DNA from 2 places in the Lelliottia sp. GFLA7 genome. Region 1 is predicted to be linked to the other one. Evidence: predicted binding sites of a transcription regulator. Region 1 holds the regulator's gene; the other holds the start of a gene.
What was found. The regulator Fur, encoded in region 1, represses iron uptake genes when iron is present. The targets are predictions, from matches to a motif close to ATAATAATGAGAACNACTATCAA.
Positions count from the first base shown of each region.

Region 2: a site for Fur is predicted at 5,760-5,782, ahead of ftnA (non-heme ferritin). Genes of this name have one in related genera too.

Region 1 is NZ_JBWLAQ010000001.1:785,136-794,219, forward strand. It holds gene pgm (phosphoglucomutase (alpha-D-glucose-1,6-bisphosphate-dependent)) at 1-378, opposite strand, end outside; gene seqA (replication initiation negative regulator SeqA) at 403-945, opposite strand; gene ybfF (esterase) at 1,129-1,902, shown strand; gene ybfE (LexA regulated protein) at 2,031-2,318, shown strand; gene fldA (flavodoxin FldA) at 2,476-3,006, shown strand; gene fur (ferric iron uptake transcriptional regulator) at 3,298-3,744, shown strand; gene chiQ (ChiQ/YbfN family lipoprotein) at 3,871-4,200, opposite strand; gene chiP (chitoporin ChiP) at 4,255-5,652, opposite strand; gene glnS (glutamine--tRNA ligase) at 6,093-7,760, opposite strand; gene nagE (N-acetylglucosamine-specific PTS transporter subunit IIBC) at 7,932-9,084, opposite strand, start outside.
Region 2 is NZ_JBWLAQ010000002.1:366,246-375,329, reverse strand. It holds gene AC07RN_RS07285 (ABC transporter permease subunit) at 1-568, opposite strand, end outside; gene AC07RN_RS07280 (branched-chain amino acid ABC transporter substrate-binding protein) at 672-1,793, opposite strand; gene AC07RN_RS07275 (YecA/YgfB family protein) at 2,276-2,944, shown strand; gene tyrP (tyrosine transporter TyrP) at 2,984-4,195, opposite strand; gene AC07RN_RS07265 (hypothetical protein) at 4,445-4,786, shown strand; gene AC07RN_RS07260 (YecH family metal-binding protein) at 4,854-5,093, shown strand; gene ftnA (non-heme ferritin) at 5,124-5,621, opposite strand; gene yecR (YecR family lipoprotein) at 5,840-6,178, opposite strand; gene AC07RN_RS07245 (HD domain-containing phosphohydrolase) at 6,283-8,088, opposite strand; gene AC07RN_RS07240 (RpiB/LacA/LacB family sugar-phosphate isomerase) at 8,707-9,084, shown strand, end outside.

The sequences.
Region 1 (9,084 bases):
AGCGTTCGAGACCGCAGGCGTTGGGGTATAGCCGTTGTCTTCCTGGATAACGACATCCACACCATTCGCTGCCAGCACTTCCAGAACGGAAATGAAGGCCGGTTCGGACAGAGCGTGGGTGTCTTTACCGACGAAGCACGGACCGGTAATACCGTTTTTGGCGCGTTCTTCAGCGATGGCCTGAGCAATGGCCAGAATATGCGGTTCGTTAAAGCTGTGGCGTGCCGCGCCGCCGCGGTGGCCAGACGTACCAAACTTCACTGCGTGTTCTGCGTTGCCCACTTCCGGCTTCAATACATAGTACTGAGAGGTAAGCTGAGCGACGTTAATCAAATCGCTTTGTTGTGCAGGCTGACCCGCACGTTCGTGATTTGCCATTGCCTGGTCCTTCTTATGCAAGGGTTAAATTGTTCCGCAAACCTTTTCAATCAATTCCGCCGGGAATTGCATCGACTGCATGATGTGTTCGACCATGCTGCGTTTGCGTCCGGTGTTGGTATTGGTGATGACCCAATATGGGGTACCCGGAACCTGTTTTGGTTTGGTTTGGTTACCGTTTTGAATCAGCGTCTGCTCATCCGCCGCGAAGTACACGCGCGTACGGCCGTGGAGCGACTCGGTCGCCTCAGCAAACGCTTTGTTATCCAGTGAATAAAGTGTAGTCAGCACCAGCAGAAAACGGTTAACCGCTTTCTTTTGCTCTGCGTATTCATCGGAGAGCAGCAGTTCACGTACCGCACGCACTTTGTCTTTAACCGGCGCAACGGTTTTTGCTTCCGCCACGACGTTCGACGCGCGAACCTCTTTTGAAACCGGAGTTGCAGGCTGTGAAGCGGCAGAAAATTTCAGCATGCGACGTAAAATGTCGGACGCACTCTCGCCAATATGTCGCGTGTGGCTGGCAATATACGCATAGAGCTCATCATCAACTTCGATTGTTTTCATCTTAATCCAGTGCAATATCTTATCTGAATACAAGTCGTTGGGATTATAGGGGCTAATCCCAACCGCGGATAGGGTCAAGCCAGGGTGGCGGCAAAAGTCAGAATAAACTGGATCCTTGCAGCCGGGCGGCAGAATGGTCAACATAATACCCTAACCTGACATACGTAAAAAAAGAACTTTGCCATGAAATTGAATAGCCGAGCGCAATCTGCACAATCGCCGAACAATAATTCTCCCATCGTACTGGTTCACGGCCTTTTTGGCAGCCTTGATAATTTGGGCGTGCTGGCGCGCGATCTGGTTACCGATCACGATATTTTGCAGGTCGATATGCGCAACCACGGTATTTCAGCCCGCGATCCGGAGATGACTTATGCGGCGATGGCCCAGGATCTGCTGGATACGCTTGATGCGAATAACATCGAAAAAGCGACGCTGATTGGGCATTCAATGGGCGGTAAAGCGGTGATGGCCCTGACGGCCATTGCGCCAGAGCGCATCAACCAGCTGGTGGTGATTGACGTGGCGCCCGTGGATTACGATGTTCGTCGCCACGATGAAATCTTTGCGGCGATCAACGCTGTCACTGAAGCGGGCGCTGCAACCCGCCAGCAGGCGGCGGCGATTATGCGCGGGCAGTTAGATGAAGAAGGCGTGGTGCAATTTCTGCTGAAGTCGTTCGTCGAGGGCGCGTGGCGATTTAACGTGCCGGTGCTGTGGGATCAGTACGATAACATTGTCGGCTGGCAGCCGGTTCCCGCCTGGCAGTCCCCTACGCTCTTTATTCGCGGCGGTAATTCACCGTATGTCACCGAAGCCTATCGCGATGCGCTGCTGGCGCAATTCCCGCAGGCGCGTGCGCATGTGATTGCCGGTGCGGGCCACTGGGTTCACGCCGAAAAACCGGAAGCGGTGCTGCGCGCCATCCGTCGTTATCTCTCTGAGAACGCGATTTGATTAAAATGTCAGCGACTGGACGCCTGTTGGCCTCCAGTCGTTGGCGTGCTGATATCAGTAATGTATGATGTCGCGCTCATCGCCCCGGCAATAGCAGGGCCGCTCGTTTTCCCCGAATTATCTGAATCATGGCCAAAGAACAAACGGACCGTACGACATTAGATCTGTTCGCGACTGAACGTCGACCGGGACGACCTAAAACCAATCCGCTTTCGCGCGATGAACAGTTGCGCATCAATAAGCGCAACCAGCTTAAACGCGACAAAAGTCGTGGGCTTAAACGCGTCGAGTTAAAACTCAATGCGGACGCCGTCGATGCCCTAAGCGAACTGGCTGAGGCCCGTGAAATCAGCCGCAGCGAGCTGATCGAAGAGATGCTTATGCTGCAACTGCAGGCATTGCGCCATTCTCAGTAAAAGTCTGAAAAACCACCCTTACCCCACTTTCATGTAGCACAGAGTGCAGTCCCGCGTGATAGCTGTTTCCGCTGACTTCTCTGTTCTGCTATGATTGCCCTTATCCGTGGACAATTTGTGCCACCATACCATTAAGTTTCAAGAGGTTATTTTACTCATGGCAATCATCGGCATTTTCTTCGGCAGCGATACCGGTAATACCGAAAACATCGCAAAAAACATTCAAAAACAGCTTGGTAAAGACGTTGCCGACGTCCATGACATTGCGAAGAGCAGCAAAGAAGATCTCGAAGGCTACGATATTCTGCTGCTGGGCATTCCTACCTGGTACTACGGCGAAGCGCAGTGTGACTGGGATGATTTTTTCCCAACGCTGGAAGAAGTCGACTTCAACGGTAAGCTGGTCGCGCTGTTCGGCTGCGGTGACCAGGAAGATTACGCAGAGTACTTCTGTGATGCGCTGGGCACCATCCGCGACATCATCGAACCGCGCGGCGCGGCGATTGTCGGTCATTGGCCAACGGCGGGTTACCACTTTGAAGCGTCTAAAGGCCTGGCGGATGACGATCACTTTGTGGGCCTGGCGATTGACGAAGACCGTCAACCAGAACTCACCGCAGAACGCGTAAACCAATGGGTTAAGCAGATCCGCGAAGAACTTCACCTCGACGATATCCTGAATGCCTGATTGATCGTGCGGCGCTGCAAAACTGTTGCGCCGCATTGATAGGTATTTCCAATTAAAATAATTGCTACAAATTTTTAACTTTTGCTTTCAGACCTGTACAATATCCCAGGTTAAAGTGGATGCCTTCGCTCAACTTTGTTGGCGATACCACGTTTTTATAAGCATACTTTGCTTGAGACTTGCAGTTTTCATTTAAGCATGGCAGTTCTATAATGAAACGCATTATCCCAAGTGCATTTTCTGTCACTTCTTCTTTAGAAGTGAATCGTTTAGCAACAGGACAGATTCCGCATGACTGACAACAATACCGCATTAAAGAAGGCTGGCCTGAAAGTGACGCTTCCTCGTTTAAAAATCCTGGAAGTACTGCAAGGGCCGGACAATCACCATGTCAGTGCGGAAGACTTGTATAAACGTCTGATCGACATGGGCGAAGAGATTGGCCTGGCGACCGTTTATCGCGTTCTGAACCAATTTGATGACGCCGGGATTGTCACCCGTCATAATTTTGAAGGCGGTAAATCCGTTTTTGAACTGACACAACAGCATCACCACGATCACCTCATTTGCCTGGATTGCGGCAAGGTGATTGAGTTTAGCGATGAATCTATCGAATCTCGTCAGCGTGAGATTGCCACTCGTCATGGTATCCGTCTGACCAACCACAGCCTGTACCTCTACGGTCACTGTGCAGAAGGCGATTGCCGCGAAAACGATCACGCGCACGACACCAAATAATCGTATTTCATACTCTGAGCCAACCTAACGGTTGGCTTTTTTTTGCCTGCTATAAATGAAAAAGCCCGGTTGCGCTTCATCCTGCGAATTTCAGGATGAAGCACAACCGGGCGTGGCAAAAGAAGATTACTTGCTGTTGTTGCTGCGGATCTCCTGCCAGATCTTGTCACAACGCTTTGCCACTTCCTGATCGTTACCGGTTTGACGCGCCTGAATACAGGCCTGGTAATCCAGCACCCGCACATTTTCCTGCGTCGCAAACTGCTCGTGCGCTTTCTCTTTTTTCAGCACAGTCAGCACGCTCTGACAGGCCTGGATTTTGTCTGGCGATCCTTCGGCGGTGTTAATACAGGCGCTGTACGCCTCTTTCAGTCGTGAGTCTTCTTTTGGTGCCTGAGGCTGTGCGCAGGCGACCAGCCCCGATGCGAGCACCGCGACGATAATCAATTTTTTCAGCATTTCAGTCTCCATTCCGGCGGGATGGGGGGAATCACCCCGCCGGCGCGTTCATCAGAAAATGGTGAATGGCGCGATGACCATGAATTTCACGTCACGCTCATCCTGGAAGATGTTGCCGTAACCGCCCGAGTAGCTTGGAATATCGGAGTGGTTGTCGTACTGGGTGAAGTGCAGTTTGAACATCGTGCCCTTCGCGCGACCCTCCTGGAGGGTGTAGATCGCATCGAGGCTATATGAGGACTCTTTCAGGCGATAGTTCGGGTCATAGTAAGCGTCCGGCGTAGCCATATCTGCAGGTTTTGCGTCCCATGCATACGCGTAAGATGCGCCAACCGCCCAGCCCGGCAGATTCCAGTTTTTCAGGTCATACATGGCGCCGAAGAATACAGCTTTCTCACCATCGGCGTTGAAATCCGAACGGTTATCCCACCAGATATCCAGGCGACCATTTGATGACGCGTAGGTCGGTGTCATACGCTGCAAGAAGTAGCCCTGCTGGCCTTCGGCCTTCACGTATGTTCCTTCCAGACGCAAATCAACTTGCCCGACTTTGTAGCCGAAGGTCAATGCTTGCAGCCATGCCGTGCCGTTATACAGATCGTTCACGCTGCCATCGCTGACTTTGTCACGCGTGCCGTAGAACTGATAGCTGGTGGACAGCGGGCCGCCGACGATATCGAATTTATAGCTGGCTTTGGCGAAGTATTGATCCACGTATCCTTCTGCCTGACCAAAAGCCGCTTCCAGCACTAAATCGTTTTTAAAGTCATATTTCGCCCCTAACGAGTGGAGGTATTCGACTTTGGTTTTCTTGTCATTCTGATAGAACTTATCCATCTCCAGATGCCACGGGGCTTTATATTCGTTGGTCCACATGTAGGAGAAACTCAACGCGCCCGCATCACCGTAGTCAAAGTTTGCCCCGGCTTCGGCACCCTGATATGTACCAGGCATAAAGCTCCAGTGTGGGGCTAGCAGCGTCTGACCGGTTGGCTGAATATACCCGCCGCGAGCCCAAACCGGGCCGTATTTGAACTTAGCGGCCGCTTTATAGAGGCTTATTCCGCTCTTATCACCCGACCAGTCTTCTTTGTAGGCTTTGTTACTCGAGGAGAACGCGATTTCGTTCGGGTGCGCGCTGTCGCCATTTTCTGCCATCTCAATGGCAGTGAACGCCGCAATGTCCAACCCGAACATGTCCGCAGCATAACCTGACTGGAAATCGAGGTTGGCGTTCCAGGTGGAATGGGACAAGTTGGTTTTGTATTTGTCTTCGGTAACATCTTTACGGTCACGTTCACGTTGCCAGTAATAGATACCGCCCGTGAGCGTGGAATCATCGATAAAGCCTGCTGCCTGAGCCTGCGGTGAAGCGATAAAGCCAGACATTGCTGTCACACCGGCAATAGCCAGCGCCAGCGCACTACGTTTGCCACTGAACGTACGCATAGTTGTTCCTCTTTGACGAATTAAAGCGCCTTAAACGGCGAAAAATCTAAAAAGACCAAACGGTCAGGGGTAGTTATAAATACCCTCGAATTAACTACCGTCTTTAGACTATTTTTCGCGACGCGAATTATCAATGCTTTTCAGTGGGCAAAATGCAGGATTATGACGAAGTGCACATAATTGGTAGTGATTTGTAACATATAGGTCAGGAAGGGTTTTTACATTAAAAAATCAACTAAATTCAATCACTAATAATTATTGATAGCGATTACATCGTTTTATTTTACTCTCCTCATGCGCATCAAATTTTATTTAATAAAATAAGTAGCAGCTCATTGACCTCAATGTTAAACGTCTCTTTTTCGATGAAATACTAACAGCCTGATCGACAAGCAAAAAAAACGCCGCAATATGCGGCGTTTGTCTCTCATTGACCTGGATTACTCGCCAGCTTTGGCCCACGTGTCACGCAGACCTACTGTACGGTTGAAGACCAGTTTGGTAGCGGTTGCATAACGACTGTCAAGACAGAAGTACCCTTCACGCTCAAACTGGTAAGCCTTGCCGGTTTCCGCATTTTTCAGCGACGGCTCAGCGTAGCCCTGTTTGATCAGCAGGGATTCCGGATTGATCGTCGCCAGGAAATCTTCCGCAGCGCCCGGATTTGGCACGCTGAACAGACGATCGTAAAGACGAATTTCAACCGGCAGCGCGTGCGCAGCGCTGACCCAGTGAATAACGCCTTTCACTTTACGACCATCTGCCGGATCTTTGCTGAGAGTTTCCGCATCATAGCTGCAGAAAATCGTGGTGATATTGCCTTCTGCGTCCTTTTCGACGCGCTCAGCTTTGATCACGTAGGCATTGCGCAGGCGCACTTCTTTGCCCATCACCAGACGTTTGTACTGCTTGTTGGCTTCTTCGCGGAAATCGGCGCGGTCGATCCAGATTTCAGCACTGAATGGCACTTCGCGGCTGCCCATTTCCGGTTTGCTCGGATGGTTAGGCATCGTCACCAGCTCGCTTTCGCCCTGCGGATAGTTTTCGATAATCAGTTTAACCGGATCGATAACGGCCATTGCGCGCGGCGCATTTTCGTTCAAATCTTCGCGAATACAGGATTCCAGCGACGCCATTTCAATGGTGTTGTCTTGCTTGGTCACGCCGATACGCTTGATGAATTCGCGGATCGATGAGGCGCTGTAACCACGGCGACGCAGACCGGAAATGGTCGGCATACGCGGATCATCCCAGCCTTCAACGTGCTTATCCGTCACCAGCAGGTTCAGCTTACGCTTGGACATCACCGTGTATTCCAGATTCAGACGAGAGAACTCGTACTGACGCGGATGCACAGGAATGGTGATGTTATCCAGCACCCAGTCGTACAGACGACGGTTGTCCTGGAATTCCAGCGTACACAGAGAGTGCGTGATGCCTTCCAGCGCATCGCTGATGCAATGGGTGAAGTCGTACATCGGGTAGATGCACCACTTGTTGCCGGTCTGATGGTGCTCGGCAAATTTAATACGGTACAGAACCGGATCGCGCATCACGATGAAAGGTGATGCCATGTCGATTTTGGCACGCAGACACGCTTTACCTTCTTCGAAGCCACCCGCACGCATTTTTTCGAACAGGGCGAGGTTTTCTTCGACGCTACGATCGCGGTATGGGCTGTTTTTGCCCGGCGCGGTCAGCGAGCCGCGATATTCACGGATTTCGTCAGCAGACAGTTCGTCAACGTAGGCCAGACCTTTGTTGATCAGCTCCACCGCATAGGCAAAGAGCTGATCAAAATAGTCTGAAGAGTAGCAAATGTCGCCTGACCAGTTGAATCCTAACCACTGCACATCGTTCTTAATGGACTCAACGTATTCGATGTCTTCTTTTACTGGGTTGGTGTCATCGAAACGCAGGTTGCATTGGCCCTGATAGTCTTGCGCAATGCCAAAGTTCAGGCAGATGGATTTCGCATGGCCAATGTGCAGGTAGCCATTAGGCTCCGGCGGAAAACGGGTATGCACTGTGGTGTGCTTACCACTGGCCAGATCTTCATCGATGATCTGACGAATAAAGTTACTCGGGCGGGCTTCAGCCTCACTCATCGTGGATTCCTCAAAGGCGTAAATAACGTATAGCGGCGTATGATCTTATAAGCCGGACGTAGTGACAACCCTTTATACGTCCAGGAGGAAAATAATGGGGGCGATTGATGCAAAAAAAAGCGGCGGAGGATAACCCCCGCCGCTTAAGGCATGAACTCTACTCAGGAGCGATTACTTGCCTTTAATCTCATACAGCGGGGTCTGGCCTGCAACAACCTGACCTTTTGCCTGAATGACCAAGCCGCTAAAGTCGTCGATATTACTACAGACAACCGGGCTTATCATCGAGCGCGCATGGGCGTTCAGATAGTCCAGATCCATTTCCAGAATCGGTTCACCGGCAACCACTTCTGCGCCCTCTTCAACCAGACGCGTAAAGCCTTTACCACCCAAAGCGACCGTATCAATGCCCATGTGGACAACGATTTCGGCACCCTTTTCGGTTTCCAGGCAGAACGCATGGTTGGTGTTGAAGATTTTAACGATAGTGCCCGCTGCCGGTGATACCACGAGTTTTTCCGTTGGTACCACTGCCACGCCATCACCCACCGCTTTGCTGGCAAACGCTTCGTCAGGAACCTGTTCAATCGCGACGACTTCGCCGGTCACTGGCGAAACCAACGCTGCGATAGTTGTTGCGTTAGGCACCGCCTGTGGTTTCGCGGTGGTTGGCGCTGCAACCGGAGCAGAAGCGGATTCTGATGCGGCTACCGGACCGGTGGTTTTCATTGCGTTAGCGATTTTTTCTGCAACGAAGCCCACAATAATCTGCACGCTGGTTTTGTTCAGACGAATCACGCCTGATGCACCCAGGCGTTTTGCCAGCGCTTCGTTAACCAGAGAGGAGTCTTTCACGTTCAGTCGCAGACGGGTGATGCATGCATCAATACCCGTCAGGTTATCAGAACCGCCCACTGCGGCGATGTACTGACGCGCCAGACCGGCTACGTCCTGGTCTGCGTTAGCGCTCACATTCACGTCCTGACCATCCGCTTCGCTACCGGCAACAGCCAGTTCACGACCCGGAGTCATCAGGTTGAATTTAGTGATCGTGAAGCGGAACACCACGTAGTAGATCGCGAAGAACACCAGGCCCTGCGGGATCAGCATCCACCAGTGTGTCGCCAACGGGTTACGGGAGGACAGCACCATATCCACCAGACCTGCACTGAAGCCGAAACCTGCAATCCAGTGCATCGACGCGGCGATGAACACAGAGATACCGGTCAGCACGGCGTGGATGAAGTACAGCACCGGCGCAACGAACATGAAGGAGAATTCCAGCGGCTCGGTGATACCGGTGAAGAAGGCTGCAAATGCACCC
Region 2 (9,084 bases), on a different contig from region 1:
CCATTTTGCGATCCTGTTGCACGGCGCGGCACATACGTCCTAATCGCGTATTGCTGATTATCCAGGTGAGCAGGAGCATGCCCGCGAACGAGGCAATCAGAATAAAGACTTTGGTATAGGTGACTTGAACAAACCCCTCACCAATGTGAAAACGGAACACGCCATCCAGCATTGTGGGCACGCCTTGTTGACGCGGTCCCTGGCTGATTTGCGCGTAGTTTTGCAGGATTAGCGACATCCCGATGGCCGAGATCAGCGGAGCCAGGCGCGTTGAGTTTCGCAGCGGTTTATAGGCTATTCGTTCAATCGTCCAGCCGTATACGCCCGTCACGAAGATGGTGAACACCAGCGTGCCGAGGATTAATAACGGAAATGACTCCAGACCAAACCAGGCGAGCAGCGCCAGGCCGATGGCGCTGAGATAGGCGGAAATCATATACACTTCGCCATGAGCGAAATTAATCATCCCGATAATGCCGTACACCATCGTATAACCGATGGCAATGAGTCCGTACACGGAACCCAGCGTTAGGCCGTTGATCAACTGCTGAAGAAAGAATGTGCTCATCACCGCGCGCTCGTGTTATGGGCTGCACGACACATGCGTGCAGCCTGATGTGTATATCGCGTCGATTCGCAATGCTATCGACGTTGAGCGTGACGCCGTTCCGTTACGGCACTTCGGTATATTTCCCTTTGTCATCCCACTGATACACCACGTAGTCGGAGACTTTCAGGTCACCCTTGTCATCCCAGGCTTTTTTACCCATCACCGTTTCAACCGGATTGGCTTTCAGCCAGGCGCTGGCTTTGGCTGAATCCGTACCGCCAGTCGCTTTAAAGGCTGCGGCGATGGCTTGAACAGAAGCGTAGGAATAAAGGGTGTAACCTTCGGGTTCAAACTTGCTGGTGCGGAATTTCTCGATGACGGCTTTGCCGTCGGGGATCAAACGCGGATCTTTGCCAAAGGTCATGTAAATGCCGTTGGTGTATTTCGGGCCACCCGCCGCGGTGACCATCTCTTCGTTGACGATACAGTCGCCGGAGAAGAATTTGGCCTGCACGCCTTGCTCACGCATCTGACGCACCAGCGGTCCTGCTTCCGGGTGACACCCGCCGAAGAACACGACATCAGGTTTTTGCGCGCCGATTTTGGTGACCAGGGCGTTAAAGTCTTTTTCACCGCGCGAGAGGCCTTCGTACATCACATCTTTTACGCCACGTTTTGCCAGTGCGGCTTTCGTCGCATCCGCCAGTCCCTGACCGTAGGTGTCTTTATCGTGAATGATCACTACCCGTTTGGCCTTCAGCTTATCGATAATAAAATCGCTGGCGACTTTCCCTTGCTGGTCATCACGTCCGCACATGCGGAACATATCGCTCATGCCGCGTTCGGTGATCAACGGATTGGTCGAGCCGGGAGTGATAGCCAGAATGCCGGCATCGCTATACACCTCAGAAGCCGGCATGGTAGACGATGAGCAGAAATGGCCGACAACCGCTTTGACTTTGTCCTGATCAACCAGACGGTTAGCGACGGAGACGGCCTGTTTTGGCTCGCAGGCGTCATCACCCTGAACCAGCTTAATCTTTTCGCCGTTGATCCCACCGGCGGCATTGATATCTTCTGCGGCCTGAGTCGCCCCATGCCAGTACTGATCGCCATAGGTTGCGTTCGGGCCGGTGAAGGGCCCCGCGACACCGATGACGATATCCGCCTGGGCGGAAAATGCCGTGACCAGACAACCTGCTAATACAAGAGAAAGGGGACTTCTGATTAATTTCAGCGACATTATTATGTTCCTTAGCAAAGAGGTTTTTGCACCACGGTCTAAACCTGAACGGCATATGGCGCAGTCAATCCAAAAACAAAAGCGAGAACAAAATGCACGAAACAAACGCGAGCCTGACAATATCCTGCTGATACGACGAGATTTCCTGTCACCCTCTACGGGCAGGAACATTAAGCAAGCAAAATGGCTGCCAGAGTGAATAACCCATTGCGGGTTTTTGACTTATTTCAGTATAGAGTGCCGTTTTACGCCACCTGGCACCGTGAACTGAAATTACAGCGGGGATCACATCTCGTTAACAATAAAGCCCGCCACGTGGGCAACGGTCACGATTCAAGCTATCTTGCACCAGGAAAGCCCATGGAGAATATGGTGTTATCGGCGTGTAAACAGCATGCTCCACGCGCCTGGAACTGGCGTTTGAGAAGTCCTTTGGCATTGTGTGATAAAATCGTTTTCTTTTTTTATCAGGAGTGTCTGCAATGACTGAAGGCCCATTAACTGAAAATGAACTGGAGTGGCTGGAAGAGACGTTAATGTCTTACGGTCATGAGGATGCGTCTGTGATTGACGTTTCCGAGCTTGACGGCATGCTTACCGCGGTTTTATCGGGTCCGGTTGTCGTTGAACCCGATACCTGGCTGGTGGCGGTGTGGGGCGGTCAAAAGTATGTTCCGCGCTGGAAAAACGATCGCGAAATGAACCGTTTTATCGATCTCTGCTTTAAGCATCTGAACGATATTGCCGAGCGACTGAGTGACTATCCCGATCAGTTTGAACCAGTCTTCGGCGTTAACGACGTGGACGGGAAAAGCTATACCGTGGTGGAAGAGTGGTGCTATGGCTATATGCGCGGGATGGCACTGACCGACTGGTCATCGTTGCCGGAAGAGCTGAAAGCCGATTTAGACATCATTACGCTGCACGGAACGGAAGCGAATGCCGAACAACTGGATGAACTAACCGAAGACGAATATCACGCCAGCATTGAACGAATCAAACCGGCGGCGCTTCGTTTATACAACTACTGGGTGGCGAACCCACAATTGACCGTGGCGCAACAGCCGATTATCAATGGCGCGAAAGTGGGTCGTAACGATCCTTGTCCGTGTGGCAGCGGTAAGAAATTCAAAAGCTGCTGTTTGCATTGATTGCGCTGATAAAAAAGGGCTCATTATGAGCCCTTTTTGTTAACCGACTTCCGGTAATAATCCTGCTGCAATCGAGAACTGCACCAGGATAACCACAATCCCGCAGGTGAATACCATCGCCAGAAGCGTTTTTCCCCCCCACACCCTATAGCCTGAATCAGGATGCTGCTGGCGGCTTTTCCACGCCAGAAGGGAAGGGAGCAGCAGCGCAAGCACGGCTAACGCCACACCCGCGTAGCCCAGTGCCATCACAAATCCGCGTGGATAAAACAGCGCAAAGGCGAGTGGCGGCAAGAACGTCACAACGCCCGTCTGGATACGTCCCCCGACGGAGCGACGGCGCTGGAACAGGTCCGCCAGATAATCGAACAGACCCAGCGCCACGCCGAGGAAAGAGGTCGCCAGCGCAAGGTCGGCAAACAGATGAACTGCCAGCTCAACGTGCGGCGAGGCCACCACGTCACGCAGCGCCTGTAAGAATCCATTCAAACCGGAATGGTCAGCCATTAAGCCGATAAACGTCGATGAATCGATGCTGCCCAGCGTCACCAGTTGCCAGAAAATATAGGCAATTAATGGAATGGCGCTGCCGATAATAAACACACGACGCAGCTTGCGAATATCACCATTCATGTAGCTCACGATGCTCGGCACGCTGCCGTGGAAGCCAAATGAAGTGAATATCACCGGGATGGCAGAAAGTGCCAGCCCCTGCTGCAGCGGAAGTGTCAGTAAATTCACTTTATGCACATGCGGGGCGAGTAGGACAAGCATCACCACCAGGAAAATAATTTTGGCGCTAAACAGAAAACGGTTAAACAGGTCGACGAGAGAGGTCCCGACACACACCACGCCGCCACCGATTAAGGTGAAAAAGATAACGCCGGTCGCCGGGGAAATGCCCGCGCCAAACCAGTCGTTCACACTGGAGGCGATCAATTCACCCGCGCCGCTCATATAAGCCGCAGTCAGCGCGTACATCAGGAACATCATGCTGAAACCGGTGATCCATTGACCGTAGCGACCCAGATAGCGTGCCGCCAGCGAACCAAGTCCGGTGTCCGCAGGAACGTGCTGGTAGACTTCAAGCAGCAGCAACGCCGTGTAGCACATCAGTGCCCACAGGCAGACTAAAAGCAGGAAGGTGACGCTGAAACCGACACCTGCGGCGGCTAGCGGCATCGCCAGCATTCCTGCGCCAATCGTCGTGCCTGCGACGATAAAAATACTTCCCAGAGTTCTATTTCTCACGCTTTCCTCTACCGCAACATCAAATCGCAACCCATTCTGCGGCGCAGAGTAAGTGAAAAGCGCCACTTCGTCAAATCACCGTTACAAGAAGTGTAATAAAATGTTTACGATTTGGGCTGGGCGTCATATTTAGGGCAAGTGGCTGATACTTTTGGGGGTTTTGCCTACTTCATAAGGGCAATATTTTTGCGCGAAAATTAGGCGTACCTTAAACAGTCAATATAAATAATCAACAAAAGTGAGAAGGCGATGGCAGGGGATAATCCATTTAAGGCCGCCTGGAGCCGTTCGGGCAATTTGCTGTGCCACGGGCACTGGATTATTCACTGGAACGGCGAGGCGCTGGAACTGCCTGAGCCGCGTCGCGAAAAAGATATGGAGACGTGGGCGATCTACAACATTATGGATCCGGACGATGAGATTTTTGCCCAAGGCTTGAAAGAGGACGAGTGGATAATTGAACACGTCGACTGGCTAACCGATCTGTTCTTCGACAATGGCATTCCGCTCGAAACCGACAATTATCGCGCTTTTTATCAGGCGATTAACCCTCATGACTGGCGATGCACCAGCTGTGCCGGGTGCATGTAAACCTGTGCCAGCGCAAGGCGCGACGCGGACTTCGCGTGTAGTCTGTGCCTTTCTTTGCGGAGGGGTTATGACGTCAATTCACGGGCACGAGGTGCTCAACATGATGCTGGAGTCTGATGAGCACTATTCGGAAACCAGCCTGATTCAGGCTATTCATATGCGATTCGGCGATAGCGCCCATTTTCATACCTGTTCTGCTGAAAATATGACGGCCGCGCAGCTGGTGGAGTTTCTGAAGAATAAAGGGAAATTTATTCCCTTAAAGGAAGGGTTTTCTACGCACGAAAGTAAAATATGTCAGCATTAAAAAAGGGAGCCAATGGGCTCCCTTTTTTAATTAATTCTGTGTGTCGAGCGTGGCAAGCTCTTTATCAATAAAGTACAGACCTTCGCCGGATTTACCTGCCAGTGATAATTTATCCAGAACGGATTTAAACAATTTCTCTTCTTCGTGTTGTTCTGCCACATACCACTGCAGGAAATTAAAGGTTGGATAATCCTGACCAATCATCGCAGCGTGGGTTAATTCATTAATTTTTTGCGTAATCAGCTGTTCATGTTCGTAGGTTGCACGGAACAGTTCATCCAGAGACGCATACTCCGCGAAAGGGGACGCAACAGTGTTGATGCGCGGCAGACTGCCGGTATCAGCCAGATAATCAAATAGACGCTGCATATGCGTCATCTCTTCCTGAGCGTGACGACGCAGAAATGCGGCCGCGCCTTCAAAGCTGTGGAAGCTGCACCAGGCGCTCATCTGTTGATAAAGCAGGGATGAAAAAAGCTCAAGGTTCATTTGCTCGTTGAGCTTATCGATCATTTCAGTTTTCAGCATGGTGCGGCTCCATATAATTATTAATGAGTCGGGCAGAGCGACACTATAATTTGTTATTAAATTATTTGCAAAAGGTAAAATAAAGATATTATTTATTAAAATACGAATGGGAATAAAACGCATTGGCAATGATATAATATATTAATGAGAATTGTTCTGTTTCCGATTTGAATACGCTGCCAGTGCCATTCTGGCAGCACTATTATTAATGCCTACTATTAATAATAGGTTTGCTTTGCCGAGGGATTAATTGCATAACCCTGGCATTTATACTGGATAGTCACGCTTTCATTCAGGCACACCGAACCGCTGACAACCGTGCAGGTTTTTATCGGCTGCCCATAGGCTGAAGCGGTCGCGTAACCCATCGCCTGGCATTCTTGCGTCGCCGTGCCGTTCGTCACGTAAGAATCATAATGGCTATTTTGCAGTATTGCCTGACCCATATTGAGCCTCACAACGCCGCTGGTGCTGTCCGCGCTGTTCACTTCGGCCTGGCGGGTCACATTACAACCCGCGAGCAACAGAAGCGCGCCTGCAAGGAATAATTTCTTCATATTTCGCTCTGAGTCATTGAAAACACTCTATCCTACCGCCTGATGCGACACTCAATGCCAGGAATAGCCCGTCAATCCGCGCTTTCTCTTCGCAACGACGGCGCTTAATCCGCCAGGCTGTCAAAAATGGTGCGAAACTTGAGATGGTGTTTGCGGAATAACGCGATGAGTTGCGGATCAAAATGGCGTCCTGCACCATCAAAGATCACCTCGCATGCCTGTTCGTGACTAAATGCGGGTTTATATACGCGTTTTTGCCGCAATGCGTCGTACACATCGGCCAAAGCCAGGATGCGCGCTTCTAATGGGATATTCTCGCCGCGAAGCCCCTCTGGATATCCGCTGCCGTCCCATTTTTCGTGATGGAAGTGAATAATATTTTCCGCGACCGGACCCAGCGTCAGGCCCTGAATAATCGTATAGCCTTTCGTGGTGTGCAGTTTCATTTCGCTAAATTCCTGGGGCGTTAGCGGCCCTTGCTTACGCAAAATGCGATCGGGGACGGCGATTTTCCCGACATCATGCAGGGAAGCGAAATGTTCAATTTCTGCGATCATCTTGCGGGATAATTTCAACTCACGGGCCATCATTGCGCAGTATTTCGCGACACGCTGGATATGGCTTCCGGTCTCGTCATCGTGCGCACGGTTGACCTTTTCGAGCGCCTGCACAATATTGCGGTTTATTAACCGATTCTCTTTTATATGGCGGCGCATCATTATCAGCATAAACAGGCTAAACAGGGCGGTTACAAGCAATATCACACTGACAATTTTTAGCGTGTTTTTGGTTAAATCAGGAAAGAAATCACGCTCTTCCTGGCGCTCCAGTTGTGTACGGAAACTGGAAAGACGGTGAACCTGCGTAAGCAGTTGAAAGAGCGGGTGATCGGGCTGAACCCAGGGGCCGACAATAAATTCTGATCGCGTGACGCCTGCCACTTTTAGCACGCCACGAAACAGTTCATTGCCGCGAAGCGTCGACTCCAGCGAACTTAAGTCGCCGAGAATATAGTCAATTTTGTTATTTTCGATGGCATCAATGAGACCGTTGAGGTTGTGTTGGGTCACGATCACGACGTCATTACCGAATCGCTCCTGTAAATAACGGGCCGAGAATGACCCCTCCAGCACGCCGACACGCTGGCCGCGGATACTCTCCTCATCCCACAAAAACGGTTGTTTAATTCGGTTGTAATAGAGGTTGTGCCAGGCAATATCCGGCCCAATTCGACCTGCGGCATGCCCGGTATTGCTGCTTTCGGCGACATCTACAAGACGAATCGGCCAGTGCTGTTTTTCCAGCGTCTCGGCATAATTGTCAATAAAATGCACCTCCACTTCCATGCCGAGTAATTCGCGCATGTCATTGATCATATTGATCGCCGTTCCCTGGTAACCGCGGTTGTCTTTCCAGATTATTGGCGCAAAATTTTCGTTTTTAGGTAACCAGATTTCCAAAGGATTATTGGCCAACCAGTCTTTTTCAGGGTTTGAAATCGCAATTCGACTGAGAAGATACTGACGCTTGCTCTCTTCCAGCGCCTTGCGTAAGGCCCCGCTGCGGTAACCCTCGCCAATAAAAGTATTCACCTTTTCACGTAAATCGCGCAGCTCCGGGCTGAACCCTAACACTACGGGGATGCGCAATTCGGGAAAAGGGTGGGAAAGCAGGTAGTAGCGCTGGGTGTTTTCCATTTCGCTGGCGTCATTAATGTAGAAATCTGCTTTGCGCTCGCTCAGCAAGCGGAAGGCTTCTTCGCTGGTGGCGACCAGGTGAATCGAGCGAAATGTCAGATCCGGATAACGCTTTTGCACGCTCTCCAGCGTGGCATCATTCTGGCGAAACAGAACGCGCGCGTTCGTCAACTCTTCCGCTGTATTCACCGACATCGATGGGCTTGCAGCCACCACCTCGTTGATAAAAAGCTGTGATGAGAGGATTTTGGTGCGTGCCCTCGACTCTGTTCGCAGGACTCCGGCATACACTCCGTAGCTATCGGCATTAAAACGCTGTCCGATTTCAGGCCCACCGACCGGCCTGAGTTCCAGATGTGTGTCATATTTGAGGTTAATCGCGCGCACGAGTTCGGGGTAGAAACCCTGTAATTCACCCTGAGGAGTGCGCCAGAATTCGAAACTGTCGGCGTTATAAATCCAGACGGGAACGGGGGTTGAATCAGGTGTGGGTTGTGCAAAAGATATTCTTGCCCAGAGTAGGACATAAAGTATAACTAACCCGATTAGCCATGTGATGCGAGGCTTGTGGCGGCGCATATTTACAAATATTCCCCAAAGGATTTTATTGTCTTTTAAATGCAGTCTAGCTAACTGCCGGATCCGCGAGTGAAAATTTCTTCAGTTTATGCGGGCGCACAAATTTCAACGGCAAAACAGAAATGTGTGAAGTTGCCTTAATTTTTTAAAACATTTTTTCAGTTAATTTGAAAGTATGTTTGCCAGATAGTAGAGTTGAGTGGACGAGCTATCTGTGGCGGGAAAACCCGCATCGCATTCAGGAGATAAAGAATGAAAATTGCACTGATGATGGAAAACAGCCAGGCGGCAAAAAACGCCATTATTCTTAATGAATTGAAAGCGGTAGCCGATGAAAAAGGCTTCCCGGTGTTTAACGTTGGGATGAGCGATGAGAACGATCATCACCTGACGTACATCCACTTGGGTATCATGGCCAGCATTCTGATCAACTCTAAGGCTGTTGATTTCGTCGTGACCGGCTGCGGCACCGGCCAGGGCGCGTTGATGTCTCTGAACATCCATCCTGGCGTGAACTGCGGCTACTGTATCGATCCGGCTGACGCCTTCCTGTTTGCCCAGATCAACAACGGTAACGCACTGGCGCTGCCATTTGCCAAAGGCTTCGGTTGGGGCGCGGAATTGAACGTG